DNA from 2 places in the Streptomyces sp. NPDC097595 genome. Region 2 is predicted to be linked to the other one. Evidence: riboswitches for the same ligand, from Rfam matches in the RefSeq annotation. Region 2 holds a riboswitch; the other holds the start of a gene.
What was found. Region 2 has a riboswitch for glycine ahead of gcvT (glycine cleavage system aminomethyltransferase GcvT). Riboswitches for the same ligand answer to the same signal wherever they lie in the genome.

Region 1: another riboswitch for glycine. It lies ahead of gcvP (aminomethyl-transferring glycine dehydrogenase); the one in region 2 lies ahead of gcvT (glycine cleavage system aminomethyltransferase GcvT).

What each region holds. Positions count from the first base shown of each region.
Region 1 covers NZ_JBIWCN010000007.1:3,490-17,950, forward strand. Annotated here, with positions in the region: gene ACIQZN_RS12985 (DUF881 domain-containing protein) at 78-980, shown strand; gene ACIQZN_RS12990 (small basic family protein) at 977-1,309, shown strand; gene ACIQZN_RS12995 (DUF881 domain-containing protein) at 1,309-2,061, shown strand; gene ACIQZN_RS13000 (FHA domain-containing protein) at 2,144-3,007, shown strand; gene ACIQZN_RS13005 (MerR family transcriptional regulator) at 3,050-3,790, shown strand; gene ACIQZN_RS13010 (bifunctional nuclease family protein) at 3,844-4,320, shown strand; gene ACIQZN_RS13015 (MerR family transcriptional regulator) at 4,488-5,105, shown strand; gene ACIQZN_RS13020 (DNA polymerase IV) at 5,197-6,666, shown strand; gene ACIQZN_RS13025 (PRC-barrel domain-containing protein) at 6,591-6,959, opposite strand; glycine riboswitch at 7,076-7,173, shown strand; gene gcvP (aminomethyl-transferring glycine dehydrogenase) at 7,367-10,252, shown strand; gene ACIQZN_RS13035 (DUF5999 family protein) at 10,343-10,549, opposite strand; gene ACIQZN_RS13040 (hypothetical protein) at 10,868-11,464, opposite strand; gene ACIQZN_RS13045 (glutamate-cysteine ligase family protein) at 11,944-13,449, shown strand; gene ACIQZN_RS13050 (substrate-binding domain-containing protein) at 13,485-14,461, opposite strand, start outside.
Region 2 covers NZ_JBIWCN010000002.1:213,341-227,801, reverse strand. Annotated here, with positions in the region: gene ACIQZN_RS03650 (enhanced serine sensitivity protein SseB C-terminal domain-containing protein) at 39-806, opposite strand; gene ACIQZN_RS03645 (enhanced serine sensitivity protein SseB) at 921-1,691, opposite strand; gene ACIQZN_RS03640 (AAA family ATPase) at 1,815-2,498, opposite strand; glycine riboswitch at 2,683-2,776, shown strand; gene gcvT (glycine cleavage system aminomethyltransferase GcvT) at 2,922-4,037, shown strand; gene gcvH (glycine cleavage system protein GcvH) at 4,139-4,516, shown strand; gene glyA (serine hydroxymethyltransferase) at 4,536-5,795, shown strand; gene ACIQZN_RS03620 (L-serine ammonia-lyase) at 5,951-7,333, shown strand; gene metG (methionine--tRNA ligase) at 7,436-9,142, shown strand; gene ACIQZN_RS03610 (SGNH/GDSL hydrolase family protein) at 9,338-10,666, shown strand; gene ACIQZN_RS03605 (terpene synthase family protein) at 11,203-12,183, shown strand; gene ACIQZN_RS03600 (EF-hand domain-containing protein) at 12,360-12,575, opposite strand; gene ACIQZN_RS03595 (ATP-binding protein) at 13,009-13,524, opposite strand; gene ACIQZN_RS03590 (enoyl-CoA hydratase/isomerase family protein) at 13,799-14,461, opposite strand, start outside.

The DNA.
Region 1 (14,461 bases), on a different contig from region 2:
CGGCCCGTCCCCGCGGCCGCACTGTCATCGGTGGGGCCATTCGGCGTAAGCAGCCGCGACATGCGACGATGTGCGGCATGTCGCAGCAGCCCCCCGGCCGGAGCACGGATCCGCCGCCCAAGCGCCCCGACGCGTCCATGTTGCTGCTGACCAACGTGATGGAACACAGCCTGGACGACGGCTACGCCGAAGCGGCGGCCCGCCGGGAGGCGGAGGGGCGTGCGGGCATGCCCCGTACGCTCAAGGCCAAGCTCGGTCTCGCCGCCTGTCTGGTCCTCGCCGCCCTGGTCGTCACCCTCGGCGCGGCCCAGGCGCGGGTGACCGCGCCGGTCCTGGCCAAGGAGAAGCAGGAGCTCATCGACCGCATCGACGCCGAGACGGACGCGGCCGACTCCCTGGAATCCCAGGTGGAGGAGGTCCGCGACGACGTCAACAGCCGGCAGCGCAAGGCCCTCCAGGAACACGGGGGAGACCAGGCCGAGCTGGTGGCGCTGCTCTCCGGGGCCACGCCCGTGCACGGGCCCGGGCTCAAGGTCGTCGTGGACGACGCCGAGGACACCGATCAGGGCGGCGGCGGACCCCGCGAGACGAGCGGCTTCTCCGACACCGGGCGGGTCAGGGACCGGGACATGCAGCGCGTCGTCAACGGGCTGTGGGAGTCCGGCGCGGAGGCCATCGCCATCAACGGGCAGCGGCTGACGGCCCTGTCGGCGATCCGGGCCGCGGGCGACGCCATACTGGTCGACAACAAACCGCTCGTGCCCCCGTACTCGGTGCTCGCGGTGGGGGACGGCAAGAAGCTGGGTGCGGCCTTCCGGGACAGTGCCGACGGCCAGTACCTACAGGCGCTGAAGGAAAGCTTCAACATCCGGACCAGCATCTCCGTCCAGGAGAAGCTGAGCCTTCCGGCCGCCCCGAGCCTGATCGTACGGACAGCAGAGCCATACAAGGCCGCAGACACAGGGAAGGGCACATCGTGATCGCCGTACTGGGCCTCGTCGTGGGAGTCGTGGTCGGACTGTTGGTCCGGCCCGAAGTTCCGGCGGTGGTCGAGCCCTATCTGCCCATCGCCGTCGTCGCCGCGCTCGACGCGGTGTTCGGCGGACTGAGGGCCATGCTCGACGGCATCTTCGTCGACAAGGTCTTCGTGGTCTCGTTCCTCTCGAACGTGGTCGTGGCGGCCCTCATCGTCTTCCTGGGCGACAAGCTGGGCGTCGGCGCCCAGCTCTCCACGGGTGTGGTGGTCGTGCTGGGCATCCGGATCTTCTCCAACGCCGCGGCGATCCGTCGGCACGTCTTCCGGGCCTGATGCCGATGAGCAACGACGACACCCATCAGGAGCTCACCGGGCGGCAGCGGCTGACGGCCGGTCTCTGGCCGCCCCGGGTGACCCGCGCCCAACTCATCGTGGCCCTCCTGCTGTTCGGCCTCGGGCTCGGGCTCGCCATCCAGGTGCGGTCCAACAGCGACAGCAACGCCCTGCGCGGCGCGCGCCAGGAGGACCTCGTGCGCATCCTCGACGAGGTGGACGACCGCACGCAGCGGCTGGAGGACGAGAAGCAGCGCCTCGACGCCCAGCGCACGGAGCTGGAGAACAGCTCCGACCAGGCCGAGGAGGCCCGGAAGCAGACCGTCGAGAAGGAGCGGCAACTCGGTGTGCTCGCCGGGACCGTGGCGGCCCACGGCCCCGGGATCACCATGACGGTCAACGACCCCGCCGGCGCCGTGCGGCCCGACATGCTGCTCGACGCCCTTCAGGAGCTCAGGGCGGCCGGCGCCGAGGCCGTCGAGGTCAACGGGGTCCGTGTGGTGGCCAATACGTACTTCTCCGGTGACGCGGGTGCCGTCAAGGTCGACGGGCGCAAGATCACCGCCCCGTACGTCTTCAAGGTCATCGGCAAGCCGCAGGATCTGGAACCGGCGCTGAACATCCCCGGGGGTGTGGTGCAGACGCTGGAGAAGGAGCAGGCCACCGTGCATGTGCTGCGGGCCGACGACATTGTCGTGGACGCCTTGCGACCGGCGGAGCGGCCTGACTACGCTCGGTCGTCGGGCCAGTGATCCCCGGGCGCCCGGGCGTCGGGGAACACGAGCGGACGGTTGCGGGGGGTCGCCGCATCGTAATCGTGGCGCGTGGTGGAAACTGTCGGGTGGATACGGACGTTGTGAAGATGTCCGGGTCGGCAGGTGTGTTCATTCAGGGTTCGTCCTGCCCCACGGGCGGGTCTGTTTCGGTCAAGGGGAATCGCCCGTGAAGTTGTTTGGGAAGTTGTTCGGCAAGAGCGCCCGCGATGAGAACGCACGTCATCGCGCGCCGCGCCATGGTCAGCCCGACGAGCAGGGCGCGGAGCGCCCGCTCTTCCGTGACCAGGTGACAGGCCAGGGGGGTGACTACCCGGGCGGTCCCGGCGCGTCGTCCGTTGACCCTGCCGGTCCCGGCCGCATAGGTTTCGGAGCCCCGAGCCAGGAGGCTTCGTCCATGCCGGTGTGTACGAGGTGCGGCCACCGCAACGCCGAGGCCAGCCGTTTCTGCTCCAACTGCGGTGCGCCGCTGCGGGGCGGGGTCCCGGAGCGCGCCTCGGAGACGACGTCGACCATCTCGATCTCGGGCCTTGAGGCGTACGAGGCGGAGGCCACCGGCCAGACCGCCGTGCCGTCGCTGTCGCCCGAGGCGCAGGCCGCCGTCGACGCCCTGCCGCTCGGCTCGGCGCTCCTGGTGGTGCGCCGCGGTCCGAACAGCGGCAGCCGCTTCCTGCTGGACGGTGAGCTGACCACGGCCGGCCGTCACCCGCAGAGCGACATCTTCCTGGACGACGTGACGGTCTCCCGCCGGCATGTGGAGTTCCGCCGGGGCGCCGACGGCAGCTTCACGGTCGGGGACGTCGGCAGCCTCAACGGCACCTATGTCAACCGTGAGCGGATCGACTCCGTCGCCCTGTCCAACGGCGACGAAGTCCAGATCGGCAAGTACCGGCTGGTCTTCTACGCGAGCCAGCGGGGCATCTGACCCGCCCCCGGACACCGTCCGGGGGGAACCCCAGGAAGGTCCATGCTGAGAACACCGAGCGGCGGTGCCCGACAAGGCACCGCCGCCGACGGCCGGCCGATGAGCATCGGCACGGTGCTCCTGCAATTGCAGGAGGAGTTCCCCGAGGTCACCATCTCCAAGATCCGCTTCCTGGAGGCCGAAGGGCTCGTCGAACCGCAGCGGACCCCTTCCGGCTACCGGAAGTTCGTCGCCGCGGACGTCGAGCGGCTCGCCCAGGTGCTCCGGATGCAGCGGGACCACTATCTGCCGCTGAAGGTGATCCGCGAGCATCTGGACGCCCTCGCCCGCGGCGAGCAGGTGGCCCTGCCGTCCCCCGACGGGGAGCCGCCCCAGGCAGACGGTGAGCCGACCGGGGTGCCGGGCCGGGCCACGGCCGCCCGGATCGGCCGCGCCGAGCTCATGGTCGCCGCCGAGGTCACCGAGAGCGAGCTGGACGACTGGGAGTCGTACGGTCTGGTCGTCCCCGCTGCGGACGGCGGGTACGACGCCGACATGGTGACCGTCGCCAGGCTTGTGGCGGAACTGGGGCGATTCGGTCTGGAACCTCGTCACCTGAGGGCCGTGCGCGCAGCCGCCGACCGGGAGGCCGGGCTCATCGAGCAGATGGTCGCGCCCCTGCGCCGGCACCGGAATCCGCAGACCAGAGCGCATGCCGAGGCGACCGCGAGGGAGCTGGCGGAGCTGTCCGTACGGCTGCACTCCGCGCTCGTACAGACCGCTCTGCAGGTACGGCTGCGCTGAAGGCGGACCAGCCCGACTACCCAAACCTGCCGGGCACGTCCTAGGGTTGCTGTGTGAACGAGCTCGACGTTGTGGGTGTCCGGGTGGAAATGCCCTCCAACCAGCCGATCGTGCTCCTGCGTGAAGTGGGAGGCGACCGGTACCTCCCCATTTGGATCGGTCCTGGTGAGGCGACCGCGATCGCCTTCGCTCAGCAGGGCATGGCTCCGGCCAGGCCGCTGACCCATGATCTCTTCAAGGATGTGCTCGAGGCCGTCGGCCAGGAGCTCACCGAGGTCCGGATCACGGACCTCCGCGAAGGGGTCTTCTACGCGGAGCTGGTCTTCGCCGGCGGTGTCGAGGTGAGCGCGCGGCCTTCCGACGCCATAGCCCTCGCCCTGCGCACCGGCACGCCGATCTACGGCAGTGACGGGGTGCTGGACGACGCGGGGATCGCGATCCCCGACGAGCAGGAGGACGAGGTGGAGAAATTCCGCGAGTTCCTCGACCAGATCTCTCCGGAGGACTTCGGGACGAACAACAGCCAGTGACGTCTTCGGCCGCGGCCACCGGCACATCCGGTGAGCCTTTCCCCGTCAACGGTCACGCGAAACCACCCTCAGGGTGATTATCACTCGGCGTGCCGAGTGTGGCGATCGTTGACGCACCCCGGGTGACTGCCTACCTTCGAGTGGGCAGGTCAAGGACGGAGGTCGGCGTGAGAAGCAGCGGCGACGGTACGGCAGCGGGTGCGCCGTATCCGCAGCAGGGGAGTACGGCCGACCGGACCATCAGGCAGTCGGCCGCGCCGGCTGCGATGGCGGGGGACGGCGTGGCATCGGCCGACGACATCGGTTATCGCGGGCCGACGGCGTGCGCGGCGGCGGGGATCACATACCGGCAACTGGACTACTGGGCGCGCACCGGCCTCGTGGAGCCGAGCGTCCGTCCGGCGTACGGATCGGGCACCCAGCGGCTCTACAGCTTCCGGGACGTCGTCCTGCTGAAGATCGTGAAGCGCTTCCTGGACACCGGAGTGGCGCTCCAGAACATCCGGACCACCGTCCAGCACCTGCGGGCCCGGGGCTTCCAGGACCTGGAGCGGATGACGCTGATGAGCGACGGGGCCACGGTCTACGAGTGCTCGTCGCCCGCCGAGGTGGTCGACCTGCTCCAGGGCGGCCAGGGCGTCTTCGGGATCGCCGTAGGAGTCGTGTGGCGGGACGTGGACGCGGCCCTGTCGCAGCTGCACGGGGAGCGCGTGGACACCGGCGAGACGCTGATCGGGCACAACCCGGCCGACGAGCTCGCGCGGCGCCGCAACCGGGCCGTCTGAGCCGCCGAGAGGGCGCCCGGGGCGGGAATCGCGGGCGCCCGGGCCCTGACGGGGCGGCGATTGTCAGTGCCGTAGGGCAGCATCGGCAGGTGTGAGAGCCGCGCCCACCATCCTGCATCTGGACATGGATGCCTTCTACGCCTCCGCGGAGCAGGCGGCGAAGCCCAGCCTGCGCGGCAAACCCGTCGTGGTGGGCGGCCTCGGGACGCGCGGGGTCGTCGCGACCGCCTCGTACGAGGCACGGCGCTTCGGGGTGCACTCGGCGATGCCGATGGCGCAGGCCAGGCGGCTCGCGCCGAACGCCGCCTATCTGGTCCCGCGCTTCACGCTGTACCGCTCGGTGAGCGACCAGGTCATGGAGCTCCTCGGCCGGCTCTCGCCGCTGGTGGAACCGCTCAGCCTGGACGAGGCGTTCGTGGACCTCGAAGCGGGCGGCACCGCCGACGACACCGCCTCCGCCCTGGAAATCGGCCGGGAACTGCGCGAGGCCATCCAGGCGGTCACCGGACTGAGCGGATCCGTCGGGCTCGCCGGCTCCAAGATGCTCGCCAAGATCGCCTCCGAGGAGGCCAAGCCCGACGGCATACGCCTGATCGAGCCCGGCACCGAGCGGGCGCACCTCGCGCCCATGCCGGTGCGCACCCTGCCCGGCGTCGGCCCCGCCACGGCAGACCATCTGCGCCGCGCCGGGATGACGACGGTGAACGACCTCGCCGAGGCGGGCGAGGCGGAGCTGGTCCGGCTGCTGGGCAAGGCGCACGGCGCCGCGCTGCACCGGATGGCCTCCGGCTTCGACGACCGGCCCGTGGTGGCGGAGCGCGACGCGAAATCCGTCTCCGTCGAGGACACCTTCGAGGTGGACCTGCACGACCGCGTCCGGGTCCGCACCGAGGTGGAGCGGCTGGCCGACCGGTGCGTCCAGCGGCTGAGGGGCGCGGGGCGCTCCGGGCGCACGGTGGTGCTCAAGGTGCGCCGGTACGACTTCTCCACGCTGACCCGCTCCGAGACGCTGCGCGGCCCCACGGACGACCCGGCGGTCGTCAGGGAGGCCGCCGCCCGGCTCCTGGAGGCCGTGGACACCACCGGCGGGGTGCGGCTGCTGGGCGTCGGCGTCACGGGGCTCGCCGACTACACCCAGGAGGACCTGTTCGCCCAGGCCGCCGGCGAGCGGGCGGCGGCGGCCCCGCCGGAGGGCGACGGGGCCCGGCCGCAGGGGGAGGACGATGCCCGCGAGGGGGCGGCGGACGAGGGGCCCGGGCCGGAGGAGGCCGCCGAGCAGCTCGCGGCGCGCCGCTGGCCGGCCGGGCACGATGTGCACCACGAGGTCCACGGACACGGGTGGGTGCAGGGGAGCGGGGTGGGGCGGGTGACCGTACGGTTCGAGGAGCCGGGGGCCACGGCACCCGGCCGGGTGCGCACGTTCCGCGTGGACGACCCCGCGCTGCGGGCCGCCGACCCCCTGCCGCTCGTCCCGGACCCGCCGGACTACTCCTCCTGGCCCGCCAGCCGGCCGAAGTCGCGGTCCGGGGCCGGTGCGCCGGGGGCGGCGTCCAGGCCGTAGTGCCGGTAGAGCTGGAGCTCCTGCTCGGGGGAGAGGTGGCGGCCCACGCCGAAGTCCGGCGCGTCCTTGATCAGCGCCCGGTCGAACGGGACGCGCAGCGTGTCGTCCACGAACTCGCTGGGCTCCAGCGGGACGAAGGCGTCACGGCTGAAGAGGCCGGTGCGCACGGCCGCCCATTCGGGGACCCCGGTCGCATCGTCGAGGTACACCTCGTCCACGGTCCCGATCTTGGTGCCCTTGCGGTCGAAGGCCTTGCGGCCGATCAGGCTGCGCGGGTCGATGTCGGTCTGCACGGTCCCTCCCACACTGGTCGCGGCTGGTCCACAGGGACTACAGAAATGCAGTTCCGTGGTCTTGGCCACTCGAGAATTCTCGTCGTGTACCCCGCTGGTAGGCTGGTCATGGCTGCTGACCCCGTGCGGGAGAGTCGTCCGGAGCCCATCCGGAGGACGCCGAAGGAGCAAATCCTCCCCGGAATCTCTCAGGCCCCCGTACCGCACGGACGAGGTCACTCTGGAAAGCAGGGCGGGTTGCGCGCGGCCTATGGGCCGTACGGAGCCTCTCCCTCACCGACGGTGAAAGCCGGTGCCCGTGTGGTGCCGGTGAAGCTCTCAGGTTGAGATGACAGAGGGGGAGGCCGTCAGGGCACCCGACGCCGTGGTGCCCCTCGCAGGTCGTGACAGACCAGGAGGCCTCCACCATGACCCCCCGTCGCACCCCGCTCACGCAGCTGGAACAGGGCATCCCCTTCGAGCAGCGCCACATCGGCCCCGACGCCGAGGCGCAGGCGAAGATGCTCGCCCAGGTCGGTTACGGCTCGCTGGACGAGCTGACCGCGGCCGCCGTGCCCGACGTGATCAAGAGCGCCGAGGCGCTGGCCCTGCCGGGGGCCCGGACCGAGGCCGAGGTGCTGGCCGAACTCCGCCGGCTCGCCGACCGCAACCAGGTCCTCGCCCCGATGATCGGCCTCGGCTACTACGGCACGTTCACCCCGCCGGTGATCCTGCGCAACGTCATGGAGAACCCCGCCTGGTACACGGCCTACACGCCGTACCAGCCCGAGATCTCGCAGGGCCGCCTCGAAGCCCTCCTGAACTTCCAGACGATGGTCGCCGAGCTCACCGGCCTGCCCACCTCCGGCGCCTCGCTGCTCGACGAGGGCACCGCCGCCGCCGAGGCCATGGCGCTCGCCCGGCGCGTCGGCAAGGTCAAGAACGGCGTCTTCCTGGTCGACGCCGACACCCTGCCGCAGACCGTCGCCGTCATCGAGACCCGCGCCGAGCCGACCGGCGTCGAGGTCGTCGTCGCCGACCTCGGCGAGGGCATCCCGGCCGAGGTGGCCGAGCGCGGCGTCTTCGGCGTGCTCCTCCAGTACCCCGGCGCCTCCGGAGCCGTCCGGGGTCTCAAGCCCGTGATCGACCGGGCGCACGAGCTGGGCGCGATCGTCACCGTCGCCGCCGATCTGCTGGCCCTCACGCTGCTCACCTCGCCCGGCGAGCTGGGCGCCGACATCGCCGTCGGCACCACGCAGCGCTTCGGCGTCCCGATGGGCTTCGGCGGCCCGCACGCCGGCTTCATGGCGGTCCGGGACAAGTTCGCCCGCAGCCTGCCCGGCCGCCTGGTCGGTGTCTCCGTGGACGCCGACGGCAACAAGGCGTACCGCCTGGCCCTCCAGACCCGCGAGCAGCACATCCGCCGCGAGAAGGCCACCAGCAACATCTGCACCGCCCAGGTGCTGCTCGCCGTCATGGCCGGCATGTACGCCGTCTACCACGGCCCCGACGGGCTGCGCACGATCGCCCGGCGCACCCACCGCTACGCCGCGATCCTCGCCGAGGGCCTGCGCGCCGCCGGGATCGACGTGGTGACCGGCTCCTACTTCGACACGCTCACCGTCCGCGTCCCCGGCAGGGCGGGCGAGGTCGTCGCCGACGCCCGGGAGCGCGGGGTGAACCTGCGCCTGGTCGACGCCGACACCGTCTCGCTGGCCTGCGACGAGACCACGACCCGCACCCAGGTTGCCGCCGTCTGGGCCGCCTTCGGCGCCGACGGGGACGTCGAGGCGCTGGACGCGACCACCGAGGACGCGCTGCCCGAGGCGCTGCTGCGCACCGACACGATCCTCACCCACCCGGTCTTCCACCAGCACCGGTCCGAGACCGCGATGCTGCGCTACCTGCGCAAGCTCGCCGACCGCGACTACGCGCTGGACCGCGGCATGATCCCGCTCGGCTCCTGCACCATGAAGCTGAACGCGACCGCCGAGATGGAGTCCGTCACCTGGCCCGAGTTCGGCGCGCTGCACCCGTTCGCGCCCGCCGAGCAGGCCCAGGGCTTCCTGACGCTGATCCGCGAGCTGGAGGAGCGGCTGGCCGAGGTCACCGGCTATGACGCGGTGTCCCTCCAGCCGAACGCCGGATCGCAGGGCGAGTTCGCGGGGCTGCTGGCCGTCCGCGCGTACCACCGCGCCAACGGCGACGAGAACCGGACCGTCTGTCTGATCCCGTCCTCCGCGCACGGCACCAACGCCGCGAGCGCCGTGATGGCCGGCATGAAGGTGGTCGTCGTCAAGACCGCCGACGACGGCGAGGTCGACATCGAGGACCTGCGCGCCAAGATCGCGCAGTACCGCGACGAGCTGGCCGTGCTCATGATCACCTACCCGTCGACGCACGGCGTCTTCGAGGAGCACGTCGCCGACATCTGCGCCGAGGTGCACGACGCCGGCGGCCAGGTCTACGTCGACGGCGCCAACCTCAACGCGCTGGTCGGTCTGGCCAAGCCCGGCCGGTTCGGCGGCGACGTCTCGCACCTCAACCTGCACAAGACCTTCTGCATCCCGCACGGCGGCGGCGGCCCCGGCGTCGGCCCGGTCGGGGTGCGCGCGCACCTGGCGCCGTACCTGCCCAACCACCCGCTCCAGCCCGCGGCGGGCCCGGAGACCGGCGTCGGCCCGATCTCGGCGGCCCCGTGGGGTTCCGCCGGCATCCTGCCCATCTCGTGGGCGTACGTACGTCTCATGGGCGGCGAGGGCCTGAAGCGTGCGACGCAGGTCGCCGTACTCGCGGCGAACTACATCGCCAAGCGCCTCGAACCGCACTACCCGATCCTGTACAACGGCCCGGCCGGGCTCGTGGCGCACGAGTGCATCGTGGACCTGCGTCCGATCTCCAAGGCGACCGGCGTCAGCATCGACGACGTCGCCAAGCGGCTCATCGACTACGGCTTCCACTCGCCGACCATGTCGTTCCCGGTCGCCGGGACGCTGATGATCGAGCCGACCGAGAGCGAGGACCTCGCGGAGCTGGACCGGTTCTGCGACACGATGATCGCGATCCGCGCCGAGATCGAGAAGGTCGCGTCGGGGGAGTGGGGCGCGGACGACAACCCGCTCGCCAACGCCCCGCACACCGCCGCCGCGCTCGGCGGGGAGTGGGAGCACGCGTACAGCCGCGAGGTCGCGGTCTTCCCGGCCGGCGTCTCGGCCGCAGACAAGTACTGGCCGCCGGTGCGCCGGATCGACGGTGCGTTCGGTGACCGCAACCTCGTCTGCTCGTGCCCGCCCCTGGACGAGTACGACAACTGATCCGGTGATCGAAGCGGTGTGACGCGGACACGCGTCGGGGCCGGTGCGGAGACTTCTCCGGGCCGGCCCCTTCTTTTCCGTACGGGCCGCTCAGGCGGCTTTGACCACCCGGCTCGCCGCCAGGGGCCTGTGCGGGGCGATGATCTGCCCGTCCGGGAGCAGCTCACCGGTGTCCTCGAAGAGCAGGACGCCGTTGCACAGCAGGCTCCAGCCCTGCTCCGGGTGGTGGGCCACCTGGCGGGCGGCCTCCCGGTCGGCTGAGTCGGCTGTCGGGCAGGGTGGCTGATGCTGGCACATGGATGGGTTCTTTCGCTGCGTCGAGTTGAGTGACCTGCGGTGTGAAGAGGTGTTCATGACCGCCCCCGTATCGATCGGTCGAATCCCAGTGTTGCCCCACGGGCGACAATCCGCAGGGATTTCGCCGCAGCGCTTCCACTCCTCCCATGACGCGTCACCCGCCCGGAGGGTTCAACTCAACTGCACTGTCACTTCGGGTGGTTCGGGGTGGCCGGATGGGACTAGTCCGGATGGGCGGGGTGTCGTACGCGTGACCGCGTGCTGTGCCCCGCCGCCGGACGGGGCGACGGGGCACAGCACGCGGAGGGAGAGGCCGGCTCAGGCCGGGGCCGGCGAGCCCAGCAGCGGGCCGGGGCCCGGCGTGATCCGGGTGGTGATCACCGGCAGCAGGTCGGCGGCCCGGTGCGGCCGGTGCGCGGCGAAGCCGGGCGGCGCCGGGGACAGCGGCACGAGCACGTCGTCCGGGCCGGGCGCGCCGCAGGAGGCGTCCGCCGTGGGGTCGCCGTGCAGCCACAGGGCCAGCATGTACAGGTTGGGGATGGACAGCAGACGCGGCTGGTAGGGGCCGCTCATCCCCTCGGCCTGGCGCAGCGCCAGCTCCGTCGAGGCGATGTACGGGCCCTCGAAGAAGTGCGAGAAGGTCCAGCCGTCCGCGGTGAGCATGGTGTCCGCCGCCGCCACCGCCCGCTCCGTGCTGCGGATCTGGAAGCGCCAGGCGGCGAGCCGGGTGGCGGGTGCGAGGTCGCCCGGGGCGACGCCCAGCACATGGACGGGCAGCGGGTGTTCGGGGCTCAGAGGTCCCTGTGCGGACCGCAGGGCGGGCGTGCGGGCCTCGCGGACCGCGGTCGGTGAACCGAGCGCCGCGAGAACGCTGCGCAGTGCGGGCGCGGGGGCCGGGGGAACATGCAGCGGCATAGTGGGTCGCCTCTCACTTCGGAGACACGGTGGTGCGCGGGCGGGTGCGGACGGCGTTGTCGGCGGGCGGGGCCAGAGGAGGCCGGTGACTGAGCCGGTGCGTCAACTCTCTGCCTCGTCCGCGGAGTTTATACGACACGTGTTCACGCGGTGTTTCCACTAGCCGCCACGGCTATTGCCGGCAAGGCGGTATCCGGACTTTATTATGCGGAGATCATGCTGATTCGGCGCGAGCGGCGCAGCCGCCGCCTCGGGTTTTTCCCGCGTCGCGGTCGGCCGAAACCCATCGGGGCTTTACGGTCCCGCCGTACGGGAAACCGCCCGCTGCGTCATGCCGAGTGAATGTGCCCGGGGCCCCGGCGCTCAGATTAGCGCGTGTGCGCCGTCCGCGGGGCGTTACGGATCACGTCCTGCGGGCATTATCGATCGTGATGCGGGCGGCCCGGGCCGCGTGCCGGCCACTTGAGGAGGACACTTCGATGGGGGAGAAGGTCGTCGCGGGCGCCTTTGACCTGTCCGACCGGCAGAGGTACCGGAGGAAGCTCCACCAGTGCGTGGAGGCCCTGTCCGGACTCCTGGCCGAGCGGCGGTTCGACCGGCCGCGCAACCTCATGGGCATGGAGATCGAACTGAATCTCACGGGCGCCGACGCCATGCCGAAGATGTTGAATGGGCAGGTACTGGAGCGCATCGCGAGTCACGATTTCCAGACGGAACTGGGGATGTTCAATCTTGAGGTGAACATAGTCCCCCACCATCTGTCGGGGCGTGTTCTGGATCAGTTGGCCGAAGAGCTGCGGACCGGGCTCGGATATGCGGACCGGAAGGCCGGTGAAGTCGATGCCGGGATCATGATGATCGGAATCCTGCCGACGCTCGGCCGTGACGACATGGTCCGGTCCAATCTCTCCGACGTCGACCGCTACGCCCTCCTGAACGATCAAATGCTGGCGGCGCGCGGCGAGAGTTTCTCGCTCGATATCGAAGGCGTCGAGCGGCTGGTCGCGACCGCCGGATCGATCACCCCGGAGGCGGCCTGCACCTCGCTGCAACTGCATCTCCAGGTCACCCCGGAACGCTTCGCCGACGTGTGGAACGCGGCGCAGGCCGTCGCCGCCGTCCAGGTCGCGCTGGGGGCCAACTCGCCGTTCCTCTTCGGCCGGGAGGTGTGGCGCGAGTCGCGGCCGCCGCTGTTCGAGCAGGCCACGGACACCCGGCCGCCCGAACTGCGCAACCAGGGCGTGCGGCCCAGGACCTGGTTCGGGGAGAAGTGGATCGGCTCGGTCGAGGAGCTCTTCGAGGAGAATCTGCGGTACTTCCCGCCGCTCCTGCCCATCTGCGACGAGGAGGAGCCGCTGCGCGTCCTCGCCGACGGCGGGGTCCCCCAGCTGAAGGAGCTGGTCCTCCACAACGGCACGGTCTACCGCTGGAACCGGCCGGTGTACGGGATCGCCGACGGCGTCCCGCACCTGCGCGTGGAGAACCGGGTGCTGCCCGCGGGCCCGACCGTCGCCGACGTCATCGCCAACACCGCGCTCTACTACGGCCTGGTGCGGGCGCTTGCGGAGGAGTCGCGTCCGGTGTGGACCCGGATGCCGTTCTCCGCCGCCGCCGAGAACTTCGAGACCGCGTGCCGCCACGGCATCGACGCCGAGCTGCTGTGGCCCAGGCCCGGCCGCTCCGGCGGGCTGACCCGGGTGCCCGTGACGAAGCTGGTGCGCGACGAGCTCCTGCCGCTCGCCGCCGCCGGCCTCGACGGCTGGAACATCGAGCCGGCGGACCGGGCGCACTACCTCGGGATCATCGAGGAGCGCTGCAAGCGGCGGACGAACGGCGCGTCCTGGCAGGCGGACACCTATCACCGGGCGCGCGACGCGGGCCTCGACCGGGGCGCCGCGCTCGCCGCGATGACCCGGCGCTACGGCGAGCTGATGCAGGGCGGCGACCCCGTGCACACCTGGCCGGCGGGCATCCCGGCGCCGTGACGGGCGGCCGGTCCGTGCCGCGGACCGGCCCCCTCCTATTCCCCGGCCGCGCGGGCGCCCTGGCCGGCCGTCATCACCGCCTGGAGGATCACCGCCTGGATCTCGGCCGGGTCGTTCACCTGGTAGCCGCCGCCCCCGGTGACCTTGGCGATCTCGTCCAGTTCCTCGCGGTCCGCCTCGGGCCCGACGGCGATGGCCAGCAGCGGGACCGGGCGCGTCGGGTCCGCGATGGACTTCAGCTCGTCCACGAGGGCGGCGCGCGAGATGGACCGCTCGTCCTGGTTCGACCCGTCCGTGAGGATCACCACCGCGTTGAACTTGCCCTTCACATACGTGCGCTGCGCCTCCTTGTACGCGGCCAGCGCGGTGTCGTACAGACCGGTGGCGCCGTCCGGCACCGGGCGCAGCGCGGCGAACGCGGCGGCGAGCTTCTCCCGGTGGGTGCCGCCCCCCTTCACGGCGTCGCCGAGTCTGGCGGTCGTCACCAGCTGCCGGTAGTCCTTGTCCCCGTCGAGCGTGGTCGCGAACTCCCAGAGCCCGATCTCGTCGTTCGGGGTGAACTGGTTGAGCGCCTGGATCAGCGACGCCTTGGTGACGTCCATCCGGGACTGGTTGCGGCCCGGGACCGTCGCGGCCATCGAGCCGGAGGCGTCGACCACGGTGGTGAGCCGTGCGCTCTGCACGGTGATCGTCCACATGCCGAGCGTCTCCTGGAGCGCCTCGTCCGTCGGGGCGGGCGGCTGCGTCGCGTCGTACGGCTGGGGCGACCGGCCGCCCGCCGCCGCGACCACCTTCTCGTCCGCCGCGCCGTACGTGGTCCGGAAGCCGTGCTCCCGGAGGGTGCGCAGGGAGCTGTCCTCGGAGAGCAGGATCATGAACCGCAGCGCGGCCCGGCTCTCGTCCGTGGAATGGTGGCGCTCGTCCACCATCGTGAGCGGGTAGTTGAGCAGCGGGGTGCCGTCCTCCGGATAGAACAGGTCCAGCTTGCCGTCGGCCGCCGATTCGGCGTTGT
Region 2 (14,461 bases):
CCGCAATGACCCCGATATGCCGGGGGTCTGACGCGGGATCAGTACGCGGGTGCCTGCGGGTAGCCGTAACCGGGCGCGGCGTGCGCCTCGCGGTCGTAGAAGGGCCGGGAGTTGACACGCAGCCACATCGCGACCGGGTCGTACTCGTCGGACATCGCGACCGTGGAGACCGGCAGCCCCTCGGGGACGGCGCCGATCGACTGGCGCATCATCGCGCGCACCGCGTCGACGGACGGCCTGCTCGTGTCGTACAGGTCGAGCCCGACGGCGAGGTACGGGACGCCGAGCGCGGGCTGCACCCAGGCGCGGCGCAGCGAGCGGATCGCGGGGGTGTGGTGGGCGTTCTGCGTGAGCTGGGCGTAGAACCGCGGGATGTCGATGGCGGGTTCGCTGATCCGCAGCGGCCCGGCGGGCATCCGGTCGAGGCCGGTCGCGATGCGGCGCAGGTCCAGCCAGGGGATGCCGACGCCGCCGCCGGGGGCGTGCGGATTGAGCCAGACGCCCCAGCGGTCGGGGTAGAGGGCGCGCGCGATGTCCAGTCCGGCGACGACCTCGTGGTCCCGGCTCCAGCCGCTGGCGGTGAGCTCCTGGGGGGAGGTGACGCACGGGGCGTAGCCGAGCCCTTCGACCTCCATGTTCCCGTACTGGGCGTCGGGGGCTCCGGGGCGGCCGTGCCAGAGGAGCATCCAGACCCGGCCGGCGGCCAGGGACTGGAGGAGCGCCTCGTACGCGTCGTAGCGCCCGGGCGCGACCTGTCGCAGCATGTGCTCGACCTGACCGGCCGCCGCGGTGCCTGACGCACTCACCCTGGTCCCGCCCCTCGTAGATCCTCTGCTTCGGCCACCGGGCATCGGCCTTCAGCCATCAAACCAGCTTATGCGGCCGCACTGTCACCGGCTTGACGCCGCGGCCGCCCCCCGTCACTCCGGGGCGCGCGTGTAGAAGGGCCGCACCCGCTCGCGCATCCAGTCGGCGACCGGGTCCTGCGCCACGTCGAGGAGGACGAGGTTGACCGGCCACGGCACCGCGACGCGGCCCAGCGCCCGGCCCAGGGCGTCCATCGGGGCGCTCTGTCCGGCGCCGTCCCAGGTGGAGAACTCGACGCCGACGAAGAGCACCGGGTCGTCGCCCTCGATGCTGGCCAGGACCCGGCGGGCGGTGCGGACGACGCCGCTCTCCTGGAACTCGCCGGCGGCGGCGGCCAGGAAGTCGACGGGCTCCTCCTTCCAGTCCGGCTCGTACAGCCGGACCCGGCCCCCGGTCGCCGGGCCGTCGAGCGGGGTGCGCCCGGACCGGCAGAGCTCGGCGACGGCGGGCGGGGGCAGCGGCAGGCCGACGGCGCCGCCCGGGTTGACGGCGATGCCGAGCTGCGGGGGCAGTCCGCGGGCGAACTCGACGGCGGGGGCGACGGTGAAGGACATCTGCGCGCCGACGCAGGTGAGGAACTGGTGCTCGGAGCTGTAGACGGGGACGTACGCGGCGCCGTCGATCTCCATCGCGGGCAGGTCGAGCTCCCCGGCGTCGGGTCCGCCGCCGCCCGGCAGCGGCACCCAGACATGGCTGCGGCCGAGCACCTCCAGCAGGCGGCCGCCCGCCTCCGGGATGCCGAGCGAGGCGCCCAGCACCTCTTCGAGTTCATTGGCCGGCCAGCCGCCCTGCGGCAGGCTCCCGGCCTGTGCCGGAATGTCCACTGCTTCCCTCTCGCCCCGTTGCCGTGCAGCAAGAGGGTACGGCCTCGCCCGGTCTCCGTCGCTCCCAGGGCTGTCCGGAAATCCCCCGTCCCGGCTACCGTCCAGCCGTTGGACGGTCCGTTTTCAGCCGTCGGTCTGTGCGTCTGCGAACGCGATGCGAGTGAGCGCCCCGGCCGCCTCGCGGTCGAGCAGCACCGCCGAGGCGCAGCCGTGCGGCAGCAGCCCCGCCTCGGTGTCCCGCAGCAGCCGCCCCACGGCTCTGCGGTGCCGGGCGAAGGCGTACGCCGAGACGCCCCGGCCGCGCTCGCGCTGGCCCTCGCGCGCGGTCCGGGCGGAGACGTCGAGCAGGACCAGATGCAGGCCGGTGCCCCGGCGGCGGGCATGGCGGGCGAGCCGGGCGCGGACCCAGCTCTGCGTACCGCAGTCGTGGACGACGACGGAGGCGCCGGAGCGCAGCGCCCGCCGCAGCCCCCGGTAGTGGGCGAGGCGGACGAGCGGGCGGTAGAGGACGTAGGGGAGTAAGCGGGGCAGCCGGCGGGCCCAGCGGTCCCGGGTGTCCTGGGAGTCGACGGCGTGCGCCGGGGCGGTGCGGGAGATCAGGGTCGACTTGCCGCTGCCGGGGAGCCCGGAGACCACCACGATGTCCCCGGCGGCGAAGCGGAGGGCGCGCGGGCCGTGCCCGGACCGGCCGCGCAGGTCCCGGACGACGGGTGGATGGGTGCCCACCGCCTGCCGGGGCGGTGAGCCGGGCTGCGCGGGCAGCGCGGTGCCCGTGGTTCCCGCGGTCGTCGCGTAGCGCAACGTCATCGCCTCCCCCTGGCCGTACGGCCGACGCGTGCAGGACCGATACCTACCCCCGAAGTGTAAAGAAAAGGTAATGCGAGGCAACCGTCCGACCCGCCGGGAAAGCGTGACGGGCCCCACCGGTCCCGGGGCCCCGCTCCCCCGGATCGCGTGCGATGATGACCCCGCCAACTGCATACAGGCCGCTTGAATCCGCGCGGGAGAGTCCCGGTCACCGTGCCGGGCGCCGAAGGAGCAAGATCCTCCCTTGAATCTCTCAGGCCCCGTACCGCGTGGATGAGGCAGATCTGAAAAGCGAGCCGCCCCGGCGGCTCCACCCAAGGTGCAAGCCGAACCCCTGCGGGGTCTCTCGGCGAACCTCTCAGGTTCCGATGACAGATGGGGAGGGATCGTCCTCGTCGTCGTCATGCCCTGGGAGCCCCTTTCATGAGCAGCACCCCCCGCCTCACCGCCCTCGACGCGCTGCACCGCTCGCTGGGCGCCACCATGACCGACTTCGCGGGCTGGGACATGCCGCTGCGGTACGCCAGTGAGCGCGACGAGCACAACGCCGTCCGCACGAAGGCCGGTCTCTTCGACCTGTCCCACATGGGCGAGATCACGGTCACCGGTCCGCAGGCCGTGGACCTGCTGAACCACGCGCTGGTCGGCAACATCGGCACGGTCTCGACCGGCCGGGCCCGCTACACGATGATCTGCGCCGAGGACGGCGGCATCCTGGACGACCTGATCGTCTACCGCCTCCAGGACACGGAGTACATGGTCGTCGCCAACGCCGGAAACGCCCAGCTGGTCCTGGACACGCTCACCGAGCGCGCCGCCGGCTTCGACGCCGAGGTCCGCGACGACCGCGACGCGTACGCGCTGCTCGCCGTGCAGGGCCCGGAGTCCCCGGCGATCCTCGCGGCGGTGACCGACGCCGACCTGGACGGCCTGAAGTACTACGCCGGGCTGCCCGGGGTGGTCGCCGGGGTGCCCGCGCTGATCGCCCGTACCGGCTACACCGGCGAGGACGGCTTCGAGCTGTTCGTCGCGCCCGGCCACGCGGAGCAGCTGTGGAAGGCGCTCACCGACGCGGGCGCCGCGCACGGCCTGATCCCGTGCGGCCTCTCCTGCCGTGACACGCTGCGCCTGGAGGCGGGCATGCCGCTGTACGGGCACGAGCTGACGACCTCGCTGACCCCGTTCGACGCCGGGCTCGGCCGGGTCGTGAAGTTCGAGAAGGACGGCGACTTCGTCGGCCGCAAGGCGCTGGAGGCCGCCGCGGAGCGCGCCGAGACCGCTCCGCCGCGCAAGCTCGTCGGCCTGGTCGCCGAGGGCCGCCGGGTGCCGCGCGCCGGGTTCCCGGTCGTCGCGGACGGTCAGGTCATCGGCGAGGTCACCTCGGGCGCCCCCTCCCCCACGCTGGGGAAGCCGATCGCCATGGCGTACGTCGACGCGGCGCACGCCGAGCCGGGCACCGCCGGAGTCGCGGTGGAGATCCGAGGCAGCCACGAGCCGTACGAGGTCGTGGCGCTCCCCTTCTACAAGCGCAAGAAGTAGAACCGTAGGACCCGGCCGGTGCCGCGTACGTGACGCGGTCCCGTCTCACACCGTAAGACCACCGTTCATCCGCACTCCCCGCGTACAGGAGAATTCAGACCATGAGCAACCCCCAGCAGCTGCGGTACAGCAAGGAGCACGAGTGGCTGTCGCCCGTCGAGGACGGTGTGGCCACGGTCGGCATCACCGAGCACGCGGCCAACGCGCTCGGTGACGTCGTCTACGCGCAGCTTCCCGAGGTCGGCGACACCGTGACCGCGGGCGAGACCTGCGGCGAGCTGGAGTCGACCAAGTCGGTCAGCGACCTGTACTCGCCCGTGACCGGTGAGATCACCGCGTCCAACCAGGACGTCGTGGACGACCCGTCGCTGGTCAACTCCGCTCCGTTCGAAGGCGGCTGGCTGTTCAAGGTACGCGTCGCGGAGGAGCCGAAGGACCTGCTCTCCGCCGACGAGTACTCCGAGTTCTCCGGCAACTGAGACCCCAAGGGACCACCTGATGTCGCTTCTCAACTCCTCCCTCCACGAGCTGGACCCGGACGTCGCCGCCGCCGTCGACGCCGAGCTCCTGCGCCAGCAGTCCACGCTCGAAATGATCGCCTCGGAGAACTTCGCTCCGGTCGCCGTCATGGAGGCACAGGGCTCCGTCCTGACCAACAAGTACGCCGAGGGCTACCCCGGCCGCCGCTACTACGGCGGCTGTGAGCACGTCGACGTGGTCGAGCAGATCGCGATCGACCGGATCAAGGCGCTCTTCGGCGCCGAGGCCGCGAACGTCCAGCCGCACTCCGGTGCGCAGGCGAACGCCGCCGCGATGTTCGCGCTGCTGAAGCCGGGCGACACGATCATGGGCCTGAACCTGGCGCACGGCGGCCACCTGACCCACGGCATGAAGATCAACTTCTCCGGCAAGCTCTACAACGTGGTCCCGTACCACGTGGACGACACCGGTGTCGTGGACATGGCCGAGGTGGAGCGCCTGGCCAAGGAGGCCAAGCCGCAGCTGATCGTCGCCGGCTGGTCCGCGTACCCGCGCCAGCTGGACTTCGCAGCCTTCCGCCGCATCGCGGACGAGGTCGGCGCGTACCTGATGGTCGACATGGCGCACTTCGCCGGTCTGGTCGCCGCGGGCCTGCACCCCAGCCCGGTGCCGCACGCCCACGTCGTCACCACCACCACGCACAAGACCCTCGGCGGTCCGCGCGGCGGTGTGATCCTCTCCACCCAGGAGCTCGCCAAGAAGATCAACTCGGCGGTCTTCCCGGGTCAGCAGGGCGGTCCGCTGGAGCACGTGATCGCGGCCAAGGCGGTCTCGTTCAAGGTCGCGGCGGGCGAGGAGTTCAAGGAGCGCCAGCGGCGCACCCTGGAGGGCGCCCGCATCCTGGCCGAGCGCCTGGTCCAGCCCGACGTCACCGAGGTCGGCGTCTCCGTCCTGTCCGGCGGCACCGACGTGCACCTGGTCCTGGTGGACCTGCGCAACTCGGAGCTGGACGGCCAGCAGGCCGAGGACCGGCTCCACGAGCTCGGCATCACGGTCAACCGGAACGCCATCCCCAACGACCCGCGCCCGCCGATGGTCACCTCCGGCCTCCGGATCGGCACCCCGGCCCTGGCCACCCGCGGCTTCGGCACCGAGGACTTCACCGAGGTCGCCGAGATCATCGCCTCGGCCCTCAAGCCGTCCTACGACGCGGACGACCTGAAGGCCCGGGTCACGAAGCTCGCCGAGAAGTTCCCGCTGTACCCCGGCCTGAAGTAGCCGACCAGGCGCGTTTGCGCTTTCGGATGGGGCACCCCGCACACTGAACAGTGGGCGTGGTGCCCCATCCCTTGTCACCCGCACTTCGGGCCGACCCGGCCCGTACCGCACTACCCGGCAGACAACGGCGTCTACCAACCCTTAGGAGTCACCCCGTGGCCATCTCGGTCTTCGACCTGTTCTCGATCGGCATCGGCCCGTCCAGCTCCCATACGGTCGGCCCCATGCGCGCGGCCCGTATGTTCGCGCGCCGGCTGAAGAACGAGGGCCTGCTCGCCCACACCGCCTCGATCCGGGCCGAGCTGTACGGCTCCCTCGGCGCCACCGGCCACGGCCACGGCACCCCCAAGGCGGTCCTGCTCGGCCTGGAGGGCGAGTCCCCGCGCACCGTGGACGTCGAGACCGCCGACGAGCGGGTCGAGGCGATCCGCTCCACCGGCCGGATCAACCTCCTCGGAATGCACGAGATCCCCTTCGACGCGGACGAGCAGCTGGTCCTGCACCGCCGCAAGGCGCTCCCGTACCACGCCAACGGCATGACCGTCTTCGCGTACGACGCCGAGGGCGCCCCGCTCCTGGAGAAGACGTACTACTCGGTCGGCGGCGGGTTCGTCGTGGACGAGGACGCCGTGGGCGAGGACCGGATCGTGCTCGACGACACGGTCCTGAAGCACCCCTTCCGCACCGGCGACGAGCTGCTGCGGCTGGCCCGCGAGACCGGTCTGTCGATCTCCTCGCTGATGCTGGAGAACGAGCGCGCCTGGCGCACCGAGGAGGAGATCCGCTCCGGGCTCCTCGGGATCTGGCGGGCCATGCAGGCGTGCGTCACGCGCGGGATGTCCCGCGAGGGCGTGCTGCCCGGCGGCCTCCGGGTGCACCGCCGCGCCGCGAAGACCGCCCGCCAGCTGCGCGCGGAGGGCGACCCCCAGACGCACGCCATGGAGTGGATCACCCTGTACGCCATGGCGGTCAACGAGGAGAACGCGGCGGGCGGCCGCGTGGTCACCGCCCCGACGAACGGCGCGGCCGGCATCATCCCGGCCGTCCTGCACTACTGGATGAACTTCGCCGCGGGCGGCTGCACGGAGGCCGAGAAGGAGGACGGCATCGTCCGCTTCCTGCTCGCGGCCGGTGCGATCGGCATGCTGTTCAAGGAGAACGCCTCCATCTCCGGCGCCGAGGTCGGCTGCCAGGGCGAGGTCGGCTCCGCCTGCTCCATGGCCGCCGGCGCCCTCGCCGAGGTCCTGGGCGGCACCCCGGAGCAGGTGGAGAACGCCGCCGAGATCGGCATGGAGCACAACCTGGGGCTCACCTGCGACCCGGTCGGCGGCCTCGTCCAGATCCCGTGCATCGAGCGCAACGGCATGGCCGCGGTGAAGGCGGTCACGGCGGCGAAGATGGCCCTGCGCGGCGACGGCAGCCACAAGGTCTCCCTCGACAAGGTCATCAAGACGATGAAGGAGACCGGCGCCGACATGAGCGTCAAGTACAAGGAGACGGCCCGGGGCGGTCTCGCGGTGAACATCATCGAGTGCTGAGGGCGCCGGAAATCCGGTAAAGGGGGGTGTCCCCGGTTCGATAGGATGCAAAACGGCCTGCGACAGAGGCACCGGCACCTTAGAAACTGGGAGCATCCGACGATGACTCGACACCTGATCACCAGCGCGCTTCCCTACATCAACGGGATCAAGCACCTGGGGAACCTGGTCGGGTCGATGCTCCCGGCGGACGTCTATACGCGGTATCTGCGCCAGCGGGGCGAGGAGGCGCTGTACATCTGCGCCACCGACGAGCACGGCACCCCGGCGGAGCTGGCCGCGAAGGCGGCCGGGCTGCCGGTGGCCGAGTTCTGCGCGCAGCAGCACGACGCGCAGAAGGCGGTCTACGACGGGTTCGGGCTCGCGTTCGACTACTTCGGGCGCAGCTCGTCCGCCCAGAACCGCGACATCACCCAGCACTTCGCCCGCAAGCTGCACGAGAACGGCTTCATCGAGGAGCGGGCGATCCGCCAGGTCTTCTCGATCGCCGACGACCGCTTCCTGCCGGACCGCTACATCGTCGGTACGTGCCCGCACTGCGGGTACGACAAGGCGCGCGGCGACCAGTGCGAGAACTGCACCCGCGTGCTCGACCCGACGGACCTGATCGAGCCGCGCTCCGCGATCAGCGGCAGCAGCGAGCTGGAGGTCCGCGAGACCAAGCACCTCTTCCTCCTCCAGTCGAAGCTGTCCGGCGAGGTCGAGGCGTGGATCGACGAGACCAGCGACGAGTGGCCGCACCTGGCGTCCTCGATCGCCCGCAAGTGGCTCACCGAGGGCCTGCACGACCGGTCGATCACCCGTGACCTGGAGTGGGGCGTGCCCGTCCCGGCCGACACCTGGCCGGAGCTGGCGGCCGAGGGCAAGGTCTTCTACGTCTGGTTCGACGCCCCCATCGAGTACGCCGGGGCGACGAAGGAGTGGGCGGACCTGGACCCGGAGACCCGGGACTGGAAGTCCTGGTGGTACGAGGCGTCCGACGTCCGGTACACGCAGTTCATGGCCAAGGACAACGTCCCGTTCCACACGGTGATGTTCCCGGCGATGCAGATCGGCACCCGGGAGCCGGTCAAGCGGGTCGACCACGTCAAGGCGTTCAACTGGCTGAACTACTACGGCGGCAAGTTCTCGACGTCGCAGCAGCGCGGCATCTTCTCGGACACGGCTCTTGAGCTGCTGCCCGCCGACTACTGGCGCTACTTCCTGATGGCGCAGGCCCCGGAGTCGGACGACACGTCGTTCACCTGGGAGCTGTTCGCCACCTCGGTCAACAAGGACCTGGCCGACACCCTCGGCAACTTCGTGAACCGGGTGCTGTCCTTCTCGCGCAAGCGGTTCGGCGACGAGGTCCCGGCGGGCAAGGAGGCCGGGGAGGCCGAGCGGAAACTGGGCGAGGAGATCGCGCGGCTGCTCGCGGAGTACGAGGGCCACATGGAGGCGCTCCAGTTCCGCAAGGCGGCCCAGGCGCTGCGCGCGCTGTGGAGCGCGGGCAACTCCTACCTGGAGGAGAAGGCCCCCTGGCTGGAGATCAAGACCGATCAGGAGGGTGCCGCGCTCACCCTGCGCACCGCGATGAACCTGATCCACCTGTACGCGGTCGTCTCGGAGCCGTTCATCCCGTCCTCCGCGCGGGCCATGCGCGAGGCGTTCGCCCTGGCGGACGACACGGCGACCTGGGTGGGCGCCGACGAGGCCCGCGCCCTGGCGTCCGTGCCGGCCGGGACCGCCTTCACGGTGCCGCCGGTGCTCTTCGCCAAGATCACCGACGAGGACCTGGAGGCGTGGCGCTCGCGCTTCGGCGCCCAGTAGTCCCGCACAGTCGTACGTCGTCGCCCGGCCGGGTCCTTCCGGCCGGGCGACTTCGCGTTCCGGGGCCCTCATCCCCGTATTCTCGAAACATTTCGAACCGTTGACCGAAAGTTCCGGTGGCGCTAGCCTGCCGCATGCCCGGCCGGGGCACGCACGTGTGCATGGAGAAACCCGACACGCAGAGGGAACACCGCCATGAACCGAAGAACGTCGCTCCTCAGCCTGATCACCGCGGGGGCGCTCTGCGCGACCCTCGCCGCCGTCTCCCCGGCCCTCGGCGCCGGTGACGGGCACTCCGGCGGCGCGCCCGGCCCCCGGGAACGCGGCGCGCACTGGGTCGGCACCTGGACGTCCATGCCGCAGCTGACGGAGCCGTCGAACATGCCCCCGGCGCCCTTCACCGGCGACGACTCCGTGCTGACGGACACGACGCTGCGGCAGACCGTGCACGTCTCGGCGGGCGGCGACCACATCCGGCTGCGGTTCTCCAACGCGTTCGGCGGCGCGGTGCTGCCCATCACCGAGGTCTCCGTGGCCCTCCCGCTGGACGGGAAGGCGGGGACCGGGGCGATCCGGCCGGGGACCTCGCGCAAGGTGACCTTCCGGGGCTCGGCGTCCATCGACGTACCGGCCGGGGCGCAGGCGGTCTCCGACCCGCTGGACTTCCGGGTCGCCCCGGGGTCCAACCTCACGGCGACGGTCTACCTGGCGACCGGGCAGGCGTCGACCGCCCTCACCTCGCACCCGGGGTCCCGCACCACCTCGTACCTGCTGCGCGGCGACCACGTACGGGACGGGGACCTGCCCGGCGCGACGACCACCGACCACTGGTACCTGCTCAGCGGGGTCGAGGTGTGGGCCCGGGGCACCACGTCGACGACGGCCGTGCTCGGGGACTCGCTGACGGACGGCCGGGGCTCCACGACCAACGGAAACGACCGCTGGCCGGACGTGCTCCAGCGGCGGCTGACGGACCGCACCTCCGTGGTCAACCAGGCGGCCGGCGGCAACCGGCTGCTCGCCGACGGCCTGGGCCCCAACGGACTGGCCCGGCTCGACCGCGACGTCCTGGCGCAGAGCGGGACGGACCGGCTGATCGTCTTCGAGGGCGTCAACGACATCGGTACCGCGGAGGCCACCCCGGCGGCCCAGAAGCGCACGGCCGAGGCTGTCATCACCGCGTACGACCAGATCATCACCCGCGCCCACGCGCAGGGCATCCGGGTGTACGGGGCGACGCTGACGCCCTTCGGCGGCAATACGGACTACGACGATCCGGACGGGTACCGCGAGGAGGCCCGCCGTACGGTCAACACCTGGATACGCACCAGCGGCCGGTTCGACGCGGTGCTGGACTTCGACCGGGCGGCCCGCGACCCGCACCGGCCCACCGCGCTCCGCGCCTCCCTGGACGTCGGTGACCATCTGCACCTGAACCCGGCCGGCTACCGGGCCCTCGCCGAGGCGGTCCCGGCCCGGCTGTTCGAGCCGTCGCCGCTCCCGGCGGGCTTCGGCTACAACTGACCGGCCGTCCGACTCCTGCGCGGCCCAGGAGTGCGCCAACTGCTCATAACCGCGCAGGAGTTCTTGTCGATCACACATTTTCGGTCACCTGCTCCTTCCCTCCCTCGCTCATGGGGAGTTCACTGGACGTGACGAGTGGTGACGCGACAGCCGAGCACGTCAGGCGGCGCGCTGCCCGGCCCGCGCGGAGGAGAGAGGACAGCCATGCCAGCCTCCACTCCCCCGGCACGCCCACGGCGTGATCCGGCCGTGCGGGCCGCATACGGCCGTCCGGAGCGGGCGGGCGGGTTTCCCCCGGTGACCGCCCGTCGCACCCACGCCGGTCCGCCGGTGCGGCGGTCGTCGTCGCGGCCGGCCCGCGATCCCGCCGCGCTCCCGCCGTGCCGGTGCGGGCCGCTGCCGCACGGCCGTGGGCACGTCCGCCATTCGTCGCCGCGCGTTCCGCGTGCGCGTATCCGTCTCGCGCATCCCCCTGCCCTGTTCTTATCGTCACGACGAGGTGCACCATGAGCAAGATCGCGCTTCCCGAATTCCACATGCCGTTCGAAAGTGCGGGGTGTCATCCGGGAGTGGAGAAGACGAAGAAGGCCGCCTGGGAATGGGCGGAGGCCAGTGAACTCGTCCTGTCACCCGTGGCCGTGAAGAAAATGATCAGAACCCGCCCGGAGCTCTGGATCTCGCTGATATTCCCCCGGGCCTCGCAGAAACATCTGGACCTTTTCTGCCAGTGGCTCTTCTGGGCCTTCCTGGTGGACGACGAGTTCGACGACGGCCCGGCCGGGCGCGACCCCCGGCTCTGCGAGAGCGCGATCGGGCGTCTGGTGGACGTCCTGGACGGGGTGCGGGCGCCCGTGGGCCGCATGGAGCACGCGCTGGACGAACTGCTCGCCCGGACCTGCGTGGACCGCCCGGCGCACTGGGTGCGGCAGTTCCGGCGGGACACGGCCGCCTGGCTGTGGACGTACTACGCGGAAGCCGTGGACCGGGCGGCGGGACATGTGCCGAGCACCGCCGACTTCGTGAAGCACCGCCGCGATTCCGTGGCGATGCAGCCGTTCCTGGATCTGCACGAGATCACCGCCGGAATCGACCTCCCGGAATCCGCCCGGAGCCTGCCCGCCTATATCGCGCTGCGCAATGCGGTGGCCGACCATTCCGGGCTCTGCAACGACATCTGCTCGTTCGAGAAGGAGGCCGTGCTCGGATACGAGCACAACACCGTCCGGCTGCTCCAGCGCGACCGGGGCTGCTCACTCCAGGAGGCGGTGGAGGAAGCCGGAATTCTGCTCGGCCGTATCGCCGACCGGGTGCAGCGCGCCGAGAAGGAACTCGTGCAGGAGATCGAGGCGGCGGGAATCGAGGGCCCGACGCGTATCGCGCTGGAGCGCTGCGTCCTGGACTACCGGGGGCTCGTACGGGGGGACTTCGACTACCACGCCCGGGCCGAGCGCTACACCCGCCCGGAGCTGACGGAGATCGAGGAGGACGGCGCGATGTCCCGCAACTTCGCGGCCTGACGGGCCGGAGCGGGGGTGGGCGGGGGGCGACCGGGACGGGCGCGCGGGGCCGCGTCAGCGATTTCCGGACATTTCTCGCCGCACCGACCCCCGCGCCGCCGAGCGGAGGCCGGGGAAGGCGCCGGTGGCCGGAACCAGCGGCCCAGGAGCCTGTCCCGGATCCGGCCTTGCTCCGCTCAGCCCTTGTTCTGCGCGGCCCAGAACTCGTCGAACGTGAGGAGCCCGTCGCCGTTCGCGTCGTGGGAGTTGATCACGGCCTGCGCGACCGGCTCGCTGACGTACGGGTCACCCAGCTGGGCCATGACGCTCTTGTACTCGGCGGCCGAGATCAGCCCGTCGCCGTTCAGGTCGTACCGCTCGAACGCCTTGCGCGCCGACTCGATGTCCGCCACTGTTCCGCCCCTTCGTATGACTGTCTGACGGGGCTCAGATTATCCGGCGCCCCGGGCGGGCCGATGCGTGGGAGGGGCAGCGAACCGGCACACACCGTCCACATCGTGGACGATCAATGGATCATGCGTGTGAACTCATGAATACTCATCGATTTCCAGGCACGTGACCGACCACACCTGCGTTTCTTCGATGAAATGTCCGGATGTGTAGCGATATGCCGCGAATACGGCTTTGGCTGGGGAGTCTTCCGTCTGTCATAGTCGGTGGCACGACCCCCATTGACCCGGGCCAGGTCGTCATGAGCGGCCGTGAACACACCCCCCATTTCACGGTCCCCCACAGAAGCCCCCGAGGCGCCGCACCACGGCCGACACGGGGGCTTCTGTCTGCCCGGGCGGCCCGCGACGTCCTCGAAATCCGCGCACAACGGGGTCAGCGGTCGGAGATGCGCATCTCGAACCAGGTGGTCTTGCCCCGGGGTAAGAGGTCCACGCCCCAGCGGTCGGAGAGCTTGTCCACGAGCATGAGGCCCCGGCCGCTGATGTCCATCTCGCGGACCGGCATGAGGCACGGCAGTCCGCGCGAGGGGTCGCGCACCTCGATCCTGATCCAGCCGCGGCGGCGCAGCATGCGCAGTCCGAAGACGCGGGCCCCGGTGTGCCGGACGGCGTTGCCGACGAGCTCGGAGACGAGCAGGACGGCGTGCTCGGCGGCCTGCGGGGAGAGCGCCCACTGATGCAGGACCACGCACGAGGTGAGTCGGCGGGCGGTGGCCGCGGACTCCGGGCGGGAGGGCAGCCTTACTTCTTCCTCCGTCGGGTTTCCGAACAACTCCAGCGCTTTGAACGCCTGTTCGTCCTCGACGGCCGGCAATCTCCGTGCCGCTGTCGCGCTGCTGCGCGGTCGCGGCTGCTCCACACCCTCCAGGCCCGCCATGCACACCATCATGGCCGCACAGCGGGCCTTCCGGGGCCGTTCCGAGGGAATACGCGACCCGTAATCAGGTGCTCCCCGAGGGCCATTCGGCATATGCCAGCGGCACTGCGCCACCAAAAACAGCCCATCTGACCTGGGAAAACAATCCCTCCGGTCGGGTTCGTCGACGCCCCCGGCGCGGCATCTCTTAAGGTTCCCTTAAGGTTCCGCTAATCCGCCCGCACGGATGAACGCGCCGGTTCGCGTTCTCCACCGGCGTTCGGTCGGGGCTTCAACCAACTGTCGGTCAGAGGAACTTCGCCTTGCCCGGGCCCTCCTCCACGAAGCTGCGCATTCCGCGTTCCCGGTCCTCCGTGGCGAACAGACCGGCGAACCAGGTCCGTTCGATCGTGAGGCCCGTGTCGATGTCCGTCTCCAGGCCGGCGTCGACGGCCTCCTTGGCCGCGCGCAGCGCCAGCGCCGGTCCCTTCGCCAGCCTGGCCGCCCAGGCGTGCGCCTGCTCGTACACCTCGGCGGCGGGCACCACGCGGTCCACGAGCCCCATCGTCAGGGCCTCGTCCGCCTTCACGTGGCGGCCGGTGAAGATGAGGTCCTTGGCCTTGGCGGGGCCGACCAGCCGGGCGAGCCGCTGGGTGCCGCCGGCGCCCGGGATGAGGCCGAGCAGGATCTCCGGCTGGCCGAGCCTGGCGTTGTCCCCGGCGATGCGGAAGTCGGCGCAGAGGGCCAACTCGCAGCCGCCGCCGAGCGCGTAGCCGGTGACGGCCGCGACGACGGGCTTGGGGATGCGGGCGACGGCGGTGAAGGAGTCCTGGAGGGCCTTGGAGCGCAGCACCATGGCCGCGTGGTCCATCGCCTGCATCTCCTTGATGTCCGCGCCCGCCGCGAACACCTTCTCGCCGCCGTAGAGCACCACGGCGCGCACGTCGTCGCGCCGGGACGCCTCTTCGGC